Bradyrhizobium diazoefficiens: one gene and its partner. The protein of the gene in region 1 interacts with the protein of each later gene in a pairwise test. Links are inferred from orthologs where the notes say so. Each region holds a gene or a part of one and is shown in the gene's direction. Other genes may lie near its edges.

Region 1 (4,377 bases):
AGCGCCGAGCCGAGCGGGCGGGCGCCGTAGCTCATGATGTTGATCGCGGAGACGCGCCCCAGCAGCCGCGGCGGCGTCACCGACTGGCGCAATGTCGTGGTCGAGATCACCCACAGGATCGGGCCGAGGCCGAGCAGGAAGAAGCTGAGACCCGCGAGCCACGGCGATGGCACCAGCACCGTCAGCGCCATCACGACCGCGGCGACGAAGCCGGTGACCGGGCCGAGGCCGACCACGATGCCGAACGCGATGCGCTTCATCACGCGCGTGGCGAACAGCGCGCCGATCACCATGCCGACGCCGTACATCGTCAGCACGGTGCCGACACCGGCGGCGGTCAGGCCGAGATGGCGCACCGCGTAAGGCACGAACACCGCGATCTGCAGGAACCAGCCGGTGTTGAAGATGAACTGGGTGATGAACACCGGCCGCAGCAGCGGATGGTGGAAGACAAAGGCCGCGCCCTCGCGGATGTCCTGGAACGGATGGCGCCGCGGCGCGGGCGTCCGCGCCGGCTCGTAGATGCCGGAGAGCAACACCACGGCGATGGCCGAGAGCGCCGCGGCAAAGCCGAAGGCCGGGCTCGCGCCCCACCAGCCGACCAGCGCGCCGCCGAGCGCAGGGCCGCTGGCAAAGGCGATGGTGCGGGCAAGCTCGATCCGGGCATTGGCGGCCGGCAACAGCTCCGCGCTCACCAGTGAGGGCACCAGCGCCGGCGCGGCGACGCTGTAGACCACGGTGCCGCAGACGGCGGCAAAGCCGAGCAGCGCCAGCAGCGGCAGATTGAGCGTCCCGAGTGCGAGCAGCAGCACAATGGTTGCAAGCGCCGCGGCCCGCAGCGCCTCGGCACCCGCCATCAGCGAGCGGCGGGAGATGCGGTCGGCGAGCAGGCCGGCCGGAATGGCGAACAGGACGAAGGGCAGGGTGAGGGCGGTCTGGAGCAGGCCGGTCTGGCCCTCAGCCACACCCAATGTCAGCACCGCGACGATGGGGGCCGCAGCCAAGGCGATCTGCTCGGCCGACTGCGCCGCGAGGTTGGACCAGGCCAGGCGGTTGAAGGTGCCGGGGAGGCGAGGCGGATTTGACATGGCGCATTTCCTGCAAAGTCAGGTTGACGCCAGTATCGACCTCCGGGACGGCCAAACCCACCCGCTTCCCGACAGGGGCAGGGATAAACCAGGGCAGCAATGGGAACCGATGCGGCTAGATGCAGTTGCAAATGAGTTGCAATAAGCCTCGACATCGGTATTGTGCCAGCATGGATGTCCGATCGCCCGATCTCACCCAAGAACTGGCCCAGGACGCAGTGGGCTGGCGCAGCGACGCGCCAACGACGAAGAGCCTGGCCGAGGTGAACGCCACGGTCGCCATCCCCGCAGCGGGGGCGTGGTGGCGGCGGCTGCTGGCCTTTGTCGGCCCGGGCTACATGGTCTCGGTCGGCTACATGGATCCCGGCAACTGGGCGACCGACCTCGCCGGCGGGTCGAAGTTCGGCTACACGCTGCTGTCCGTCATCCTGCTCTCGAACCTGATGGCGATCCTGCTGCAGTCATTGGCGGCGCGGCTCGGCATCGTCACCGACCGCGACCTCGCGCAGGCCTGTCGCGCGAGCTATTCGCCGGCCGTGAACTTCCTGCTTTGGTTGGCTTGCGAAGCGGCGATCATCGCCTGCGATCTCGCCGAGGTGATCGGCACCGCGATCGCGCTGAAACTGCTGTTCGGCATTCCCCTGATCGGCGGCGCGCTGATCGCCGCGCTCGATGCCTTTCTGCTGCTCATTCTGATGAACCGCGGCTTCCGCTTCCTGGAGGCCTTCGTCATCGCGCTGCTGGTCGTGATCGCCGTTTGCTTCACGGTCCAGCTTGCCGCGGCAGCGCCGCCGGTTGCCGAGATGCTCATGGGATTTGTGCCGAAGACCGAGATCTTCACCAATCCTGAAATGCTCTACATCGCGATCGGCATCATCGGTGCGACGGTGATGCCGCATAATCTCTATCTGCATTCGTCGATCGTGCAGACGCGCGCCTATGCGCGCAACGACGAGGGGCGGCGCGAAGCGATCAAATGGGCGACGACGGATTCGACTGTCGCGTTGATGCTGGCGCTGTTCATCAATGCCGCGATCCTCGTCGTGGCGGCCGCGACCTTCCACAAGAGCGGCCATTCCGACGTCGCCGAGATCGGCCAGGCCTTCGAGCTGCTCTCGCCGCTGCTCGGCCTCGGCATCGCCTCGACACTGTTCGCGGTGGCGCTGCTCGCGTCAGGCCTGAATTCAACCGTCACGGCGACGCTGGCCGGCCAGATCGTGATGGAAGGCTTTCTCGACCTGCGCCTGCCCAGCTGGGCGCGCCGCCTGCTCACGCGCGGCATCGCCATCGTTCCGGTGATCGTCGTCACCGCGATCTATGGCGAGCGCGGCACGGCGGATTTGCTCGTGTTCAGCCAGGTCGTGCTGTCGATGCAGCTGCCTTTCGCGGTGATCCCGCTGGTCCGCTTCGTCTCCGACCGCCGCAAGATGGGGCAGTTCGCGATATCGGCTTCGGTCGCCGCGACGGCGTGGATCGTCGCGGGCGTGATCGTGATTCTGAACGTGAAGCTGCTGGCGGACGCGCTGTTCGGGTGACCGCGCTAATCCTGCGGCTCGGACGCCGCATCACCCTGTGCGTCGACGCGCAGCCAGCCTGATGGCGCGAGGCGCTGCTGCGGCAGGAAGCGGGCCTTGTAGTCCATCTTCTTCGAGCCTTCGATCCAGTAGCCGAGATAGACGTAGGGCAGGCCTTGCCGGCGGGCGCGCGCGATGTGGTCGAGGATCATGAAAGTGCCCATCGATCGGCTGACCTGGCCCGGCTCGAAGAACGAATAGACCATCGACAGGCCGTCGCTGAGCACGTCGGTCAACGCGACCGCGATCAGCTCCTCGCCGCGGCCGGTGATGCCGCTGTCGGGGCCGCGCTTGCGATACTCGATGATCCGGGTCTCGACATGGCTGTCCTCGACCATCATGGCGTAGTCGAGCACGGTCATGTCGGCCATGCCGCCGTGGCGGTGACGGGCGTCGAGATAGGCGCGGAACACCGAATATTGCTCCGAGGTCGGCACCGCGCTGCGCTGCTCGCCGATGATGTCGGCATTGCGCGCCATCACCTTGCGGAAGTTGCGGGAGGGGCGGAACTCGTTGGCGATCACCCGGACGGAGACGCAGGCCCGGCACTGGTCACAGGCCGGCCGGTAGGCGATCGACTGGCTGCGGCGGAACCCGCCATGGGTCAGGAGGTCGTTGAGGTCGCCGGCGCGATCACCCACGAGGTGCGTGAACACCTTGCGCTCGTGCCGGCCTGGCAGATACGGGCAGGGGGACGGCGCCGTGAGGTAAAACTGTGGGGTGTCGCGCGAGTGTTGGGTCAAGGGACGTCGTGGGCCTCCGAACTGAGTATCAGCATCGCGCTACGAAAGCCCCCGGTCAATCGGTCCGCTTGGCAGGTCAGATCAGTCAGCTTAGCGGATCCTGGTTAGTAGGTCCTTGCCGTCTGCGGCACCGGCGCGCGAACGGAATTGTTGATCACGACCGTTCCCAGCACGAAATCGTGCAACAGGCGCCGGCGGCCGTGAACAGGCCGACCAGCACGACGAACGGCGACAGGAACGAGACCGTCACCCAGAACAGCACGGCATGGGTGGCGCCGAGGACAAAGTAGCCGGGCGCGCCGTACCAGGTGCGCAACTCGAGATCCATGATCCGCATCCCGATCGTCGCGGACGAAGGGCCGCCGATGCAGGCGCCGTAATAGACGATGGCCCAGATCACGGAGGCCGGCCAGGCCAGCCAGAACAGCGCCCAGCCGATGCCGAGCGTCACCACGCCGAACAAGGCGATGAAGATGTAGCCGAGGATGACGGGAACGGAGATCACGACCATGTCGATCAGGAATGCGAACACGCGCCGCGTCGCGACGCCGCGGAACAGTTCCGGATGCTGGTAGGGATCGTAGGCGTGAGCCGCGCCGTCACTGCGCCAGGCGCCGCTGTCATTTGGCGAACCCGAATAAGACATGAGCTTCCCTTCCACTTACGGACATCTCACCCGCAGCACATGGGAACCCTGCGACCGCACGCCAAGGCTGCTGGTGCATCAACACCGCAAAATATTCCGGCGATTCGGCGGCCGAGCGCTTGTGCGGTCCGTGATTTGCACCATGCTGCGGCCGGGGCCGAGATCGCAAATTTCTGTCCCCCGAAAGGAACATTTCATGCGTGATCAGGTCGAAATGCGTTGCTGCTGTGGCGGGGTGCGCGCCGTGGTCACGGGCGTGTCGCCGCGGACCGTCAATCGCGTGGTCTGCTATTGCGACGACTGTCAGGCCTTTGCACATCAACTCG
Region 2 (4,219 bases), 3.7 Mb from region 1 along the record:
CGATGATACGGCCATCGCCGGTCATGACGAAATTGGCGTCGGTCTCGGCTTCCGAATCCTCGGCATAGTCGAGGTCCAGCACCGGTGCGCCCTTGTAGATGCCACAGGAGATCGCGGCGACGTTGTCGCGCATCACGTTGGCCTTGATCATGTTGCGCGTCTTCATCCAGTTGATGCAGTCGGCGAGCGCGACCCAGGCGCCAGTGATCGAGGCAGTGCGGGTGCCGCCGTCGGCCTGGAGCACGTCGCAATCGACCGTGATCTGGCGCTCACCGAGTGCTTCGAGATCGACGATGGTGCGCAACGAACGCCCGATCAGGCGCTGAATCTCGACGGTGCGGCCGCTCTGCTTGCCGGCGGCGGCTTCGCGGCGGGTGCGTTCGGAGGTCGCGCGCGGCAGCATGCCGTATTCGGCAGTGACCCAGCCGCGGCCCTGGCCCTTCAGCCAAGGCGGCAGGCGGTCTTCCAGCGTGGCGGTGACCAGCACATGGGTGTCGCCGAATTTCACGAGGCAGGACCCTTCCGCATATTTGACCACGCCACGCTCAAGCGTCACGGGGCGCAATTCGTCGGGCGCACGGCGGCTCGGCCGCATGGGAAATCCTCCAAAACTCACGGAAAAGGGCTATTCGCGGTGCTTGTAGGTGGGGTGAGGGTGGGCGGCAAGGGGGAAGATCAGGCCTTATTCACCCCTCGATTTCATCTCCGCAAAAGCCACGCTTGTCAGAACGGTCCGGGATGGACAAATTATGAGTATCTGAGAGGAGTTATCCTGTGGCCCATCACGATCCGATCCATCTGATCGCGCCGCGCGCAGGCCTCGCCCAGCTCAACGAGCGTTCCCGCGACATCTTTCGTCAAATTGTCGAAAGCTACCTCGCGACCGGCGAGCCGGTGGGCTCGCGCAATATTTCGCGGCTGATCGCGATGCCGCTGTCGCCGGCCTCGGTCCGCAATGTCATGGCCGATCTGGAACAGCTTGGCCTGATCTATGCTCCGCACACGTCCGCCGGCCGGCTGCCGACGGAACTCGGCCTGCGCTTCTTCGTCGACGCCCTGATGCAGGTCGGCGATCTCACCGAGGCCGAACGGCAGTCGATCCAGAGCCAGCTCGCCAGCGTCGGTCACGCCCAATCGGTGGAGGCGGCGCTGGATCAGGCGTTGACCCGGCTCTCCGGCCTGACGCGCGCTGCTGCGGTGGTGTTGACGCCGAAGTCCAATGCGCGGCTGAAGCACATCGAATTCGTCCGGCTAGAACCCGAGAAGGCGCTGGTGATCCTGGTCGGCGAGGACGGTCAGGTCGAAAATCGCGTGCTGACGCTGCCGCCGGGAGTTCCCTCCTCGGCCATCATCGAAGCCGGCAATTTCCTCAATGCGCGGATTCGCGGCCGGACGCTCGCCGAGGCGCGGCTCGAGCTGGAAACCGCGCTCGGAGAAGCCCGTGCCGAGCTCGATCAATTGGCCCAAAAGGTGATCTCGGCCGGGATCGCGAGCTGGTCGGGCGGCGAGAACGAGGACCGCCAGCTCATCGTCCGCGGCCACGCCAATCTGCTGGAGGATCTGCACGCGCTGGAGGATCTCGAGCGTGTTCGCTTGTTGTTCGACGATCTCGAGACCAAGCGCGGCGTGATCGACCTGCTGGGGCGCGCCGAAACTGCCGAAGGGGTGCGGATCTTCATTGGCAGCGAGAACAAGCTGTTCTCGCTGTCGGGCTCCTCCACCATCATCTCGCCCTATCAGGATGCGGCCGGCCGTATCGTCGGCGTTTTGGGCGTGATCGGACCGACGCGGCTGAATTATGCCCGCGTCATCCCGACTGTGGACTACGCCGCCCGCATCGTCAGCCGCCTGCTGGGGGGCTGACCGGCATTTCAGCCGATCACGGGCGCTTGATTTTCAGCGCCCGAAGCACGATATCCGGGCCAGCAAAATCCCGTAAGACCAGTTCGAAAAGAGAGCCGATGACCGATCGAGACCGGCAACCCGAAGACACGAGTGCTGAGACCGGCGAGCCCGTGGTGTCGAAACCCTACATCATGCCCGACGATCCCGAGCCCGATTCTGTGGAATTGCTGCAGAAGGAAGCCGCCGAGGCGCGCGACCGCATGCTGCGGACGCTGGCCGAGATGGAAAATCTGCGCAAGCGCACCGCCAAGGAGGTCGCGGACTCCAAGCTCTACGGCGTCACCGGCTTTGCCCGCGACGTGCTCGACATCGCCGACAATCTTCAGCGCGCGCTCGACGCCGTTCCGGCCGAAGCGCGTGCCGCGGCCGATCCCGGCCTGATCGCGCTGATCGAGGGCGTCGAGCTGACCGAGCGCTCGCTGCTCAACGCGCTGGAAAAGCACGGCGTGAAGAAGTTTGATCCGCAGGGCCAGAAGTTCGATCCGAACTTCCAGCAGGCGATGTACGAGGTGCCGGACGCGTCGGTGCCCGCAGGCACCGTCGTGCAGGTCATGCAGGCCGGTTACACCATCGGCGACCGCGTGCTGCGTCCGGCGCTGGTTGGCGTCGCCAAGGGTGGCGCGAAGCCCGCGCCCGCGGCGAACAGCAACGAAGCGAACTGAGCGGCGTCAGCCGCGTTCTGCAATTGAGATGTCATTCCGGGTCCGGTCCTTCGGACCGTCCCGGAATGACTGCGCGAAAACCTTACGCGCTCGCCGTGATATCCGCAGACTGGATCCGCTTCACGCCGGCCTTGGCCATGTCGGCCCAGGCCTTGGCGAGCGAGCCCTGATTGTCGATGCCGCGGCAGGCGTCTTCCACGACATAGACCTCAAAACCCGCCTTGCGCGCATCGAGTGCGGTCCAGGCGACGCAGAAATCCGTCGCGAGACCCGCAACGAAGACGCGCTTGATCTTGCGGCCCTTGAGGTAGCCGGCAAGTCCGGTCGAGGTCTTGCCGTCGGCTTCGAGGAACGCCGAATAGCTGTCGACGTCCTTGTGAAAGCCCTTGCGGATGATCAGCTCGGCCTGCGGGATCGAGAGGTCCTTCGACAGCGAGGCGCCGTCAGTGCCTTGCACGCAATGGTCGGGCCACAGCACCTGCTTGCCATAGGGCAGGTCGATGGTCTCGAACGGCTTCTTGCCGGAATGCACTGACGCGAACGAGACGTGGCCGGGCGTGTGCCAGTCCTGCGTCATCACCACGTTCGAAAACGCTTTCGCGATTCTGTTGATGACAGGCACGACCTGCTCGCCTTCCTTCACCGCGAGGCTGCCGCCCGGCAGGAAGCAGTTCTGCACGTCGATCACGAGCAGCGCGGAGGTGTCATCCGGCTTGATCGTGGCCGCTGCGAAAAGTGCGGTTGGAGCGAGGCTCGCGAGCGCCGTGGTCCCCAGCGCCGCCAAGATTTGTCGTCGATCAAGCATTGTCCGCCTCCCTCCAGGATGATCTCAAAGTTGATCCAATGGAGGGGAGCCTAATTCCGTTCGTGTACGAACAGAAGCCCGAAAATGCAGCCGGTTTTGATGAGCGCTTGGGCTACTGACCGACATCGTCGTCCCGGCGAAGGCCGGGACCCATACGCCGCAGCAATAGTTTTACGAAGACTCCGGGTTACCAGCTCGCGCCAAACCGCTCCCTGTGGTTATGGCTCCCGGCCTTCGCCGGGACGACACCGGGTGTGTCGGAAGGCTGGCGCCTAACCCTTCGGCTGGATGCCGTCGCGCACGGCGCGGAAGCGGGTGAAGGCGTCCGACCATTGATCGCGCGGCGCGCTGGCGATGATGCGGAGCGAAGCGCCGCCGGGCGCGAAGCGGATCCACTGCACCACGGTCACCGGGGTCTTGTCCTTGCCGCTGATGCCGTCGATCCGGGTCTCGAAGCCCGGCTGGCCGTTGATGCGGATCGGCTCGGACATGGTGACGCGGGACTCGCGCACGCCGGGGATCTGGAGCGCGGCTTCCTGGGCGAAGCGGGCGCGGTCGTCGGCCTGCTGCGGGGTGGCGCCGATCAGGCCGAGGATGATGAACGGCTTCGATTCATAGCCTGAGCTCTCGCTGCCGTCGGCCAGGATGAGGCTCGAGCCCGGCACCAGCGTACGGATGTCCTTGAAGCCGGCGAGATCGGTGATCTTGAACGGCATCAGCCCGATCTGCTCGTCAGCCGACACCTCCTTGCGGGTCACGGCGGTCGCAAACATCTGCCGCACCGCGTCGTCGGTGTAGATCTTCGACGCGTTCTCGGGCACCTGCACCGCCACGTAGCCGGAAAAGC

The links. The genes of interacting proteins can lie anywhere in the genome.
Region 2: the proteins of JJC00_RS18120 (region 1) and grpE interact in binary tests that used the Escherichia coli proteins (3 or more experiments, as listed by UniProt). The link is inferred for Bradyrhizobium diazoefficiens from one-to-one orthologs.

Annotation. Positions count from the first base shown.
Region 1 is NZ_CP067102.1:3,924,704-3,929,080, forward strand. What follows is about bases 442-3,440. They hold JJC00_RS18120 (Nramp family divalent metal transporter), read left to right. Parts: upstream 442-1,258; coding sequence 1,259-2,623; downstream 2,624-3,440. Other genes in these bases: JJC00_RS18115 (MFS transporter), read right to left, coding at 442-1,088; JJC00_RS18125 (arginyltransferase), read right to left, coding at 2,629-3,405. Outside these bases: more of JJC00_RS18115, read right to left, coding at 1-441; JJC00_RS18135 (DUF6151 family protein), read left to right, coding at 4,248-4,377. UniProt on the Escherichia coli protein: H(+)-stimulated, divalent metal cation uptake system. Involved in manganese and iron uptake. Can also transport cadmium, cobalt, zinc and to a lesser extent nickel and copper. Involved in response to reactive oxygen.
Region 2 is NZ_CP067102.1:249,372-253,590, reverse strand. What follows is about bases 924-3,764. They hold grpE (nucleotide exchange factor GrpE), read left to right. Parts: upstream 924-1,961; coding sequence 1,962-2,567; downstream 2,568-3,764. Other genes in these bases: JJC00_RS01060 (hypothetical protein), read right to left, coding at 3,645-3,764; pncA (bifunctional nicotinamidase/pyrazinamidase), read right to left, coding at 2,650-3,372; hrcA (heat-inducible transcriptional repressor HrcA), read left to right, coding at 924-1,863. Also shown: rph (ribonuclease PH), read right to left, coding at 1-595; more of hrcA, read left to right, coding at 775-923; more of JJC00_RS01060, read right to left, coding at 3,765-4,219. UniProt on the Escherichia coli protein: Participates actively in the response to hyperosmotic and heat shock by preventing the aggregation of stress-denatured proteins, in association with DnaK and GrpE. It is the nucleotide exchange factor for DnaK and may function as a thermosensor.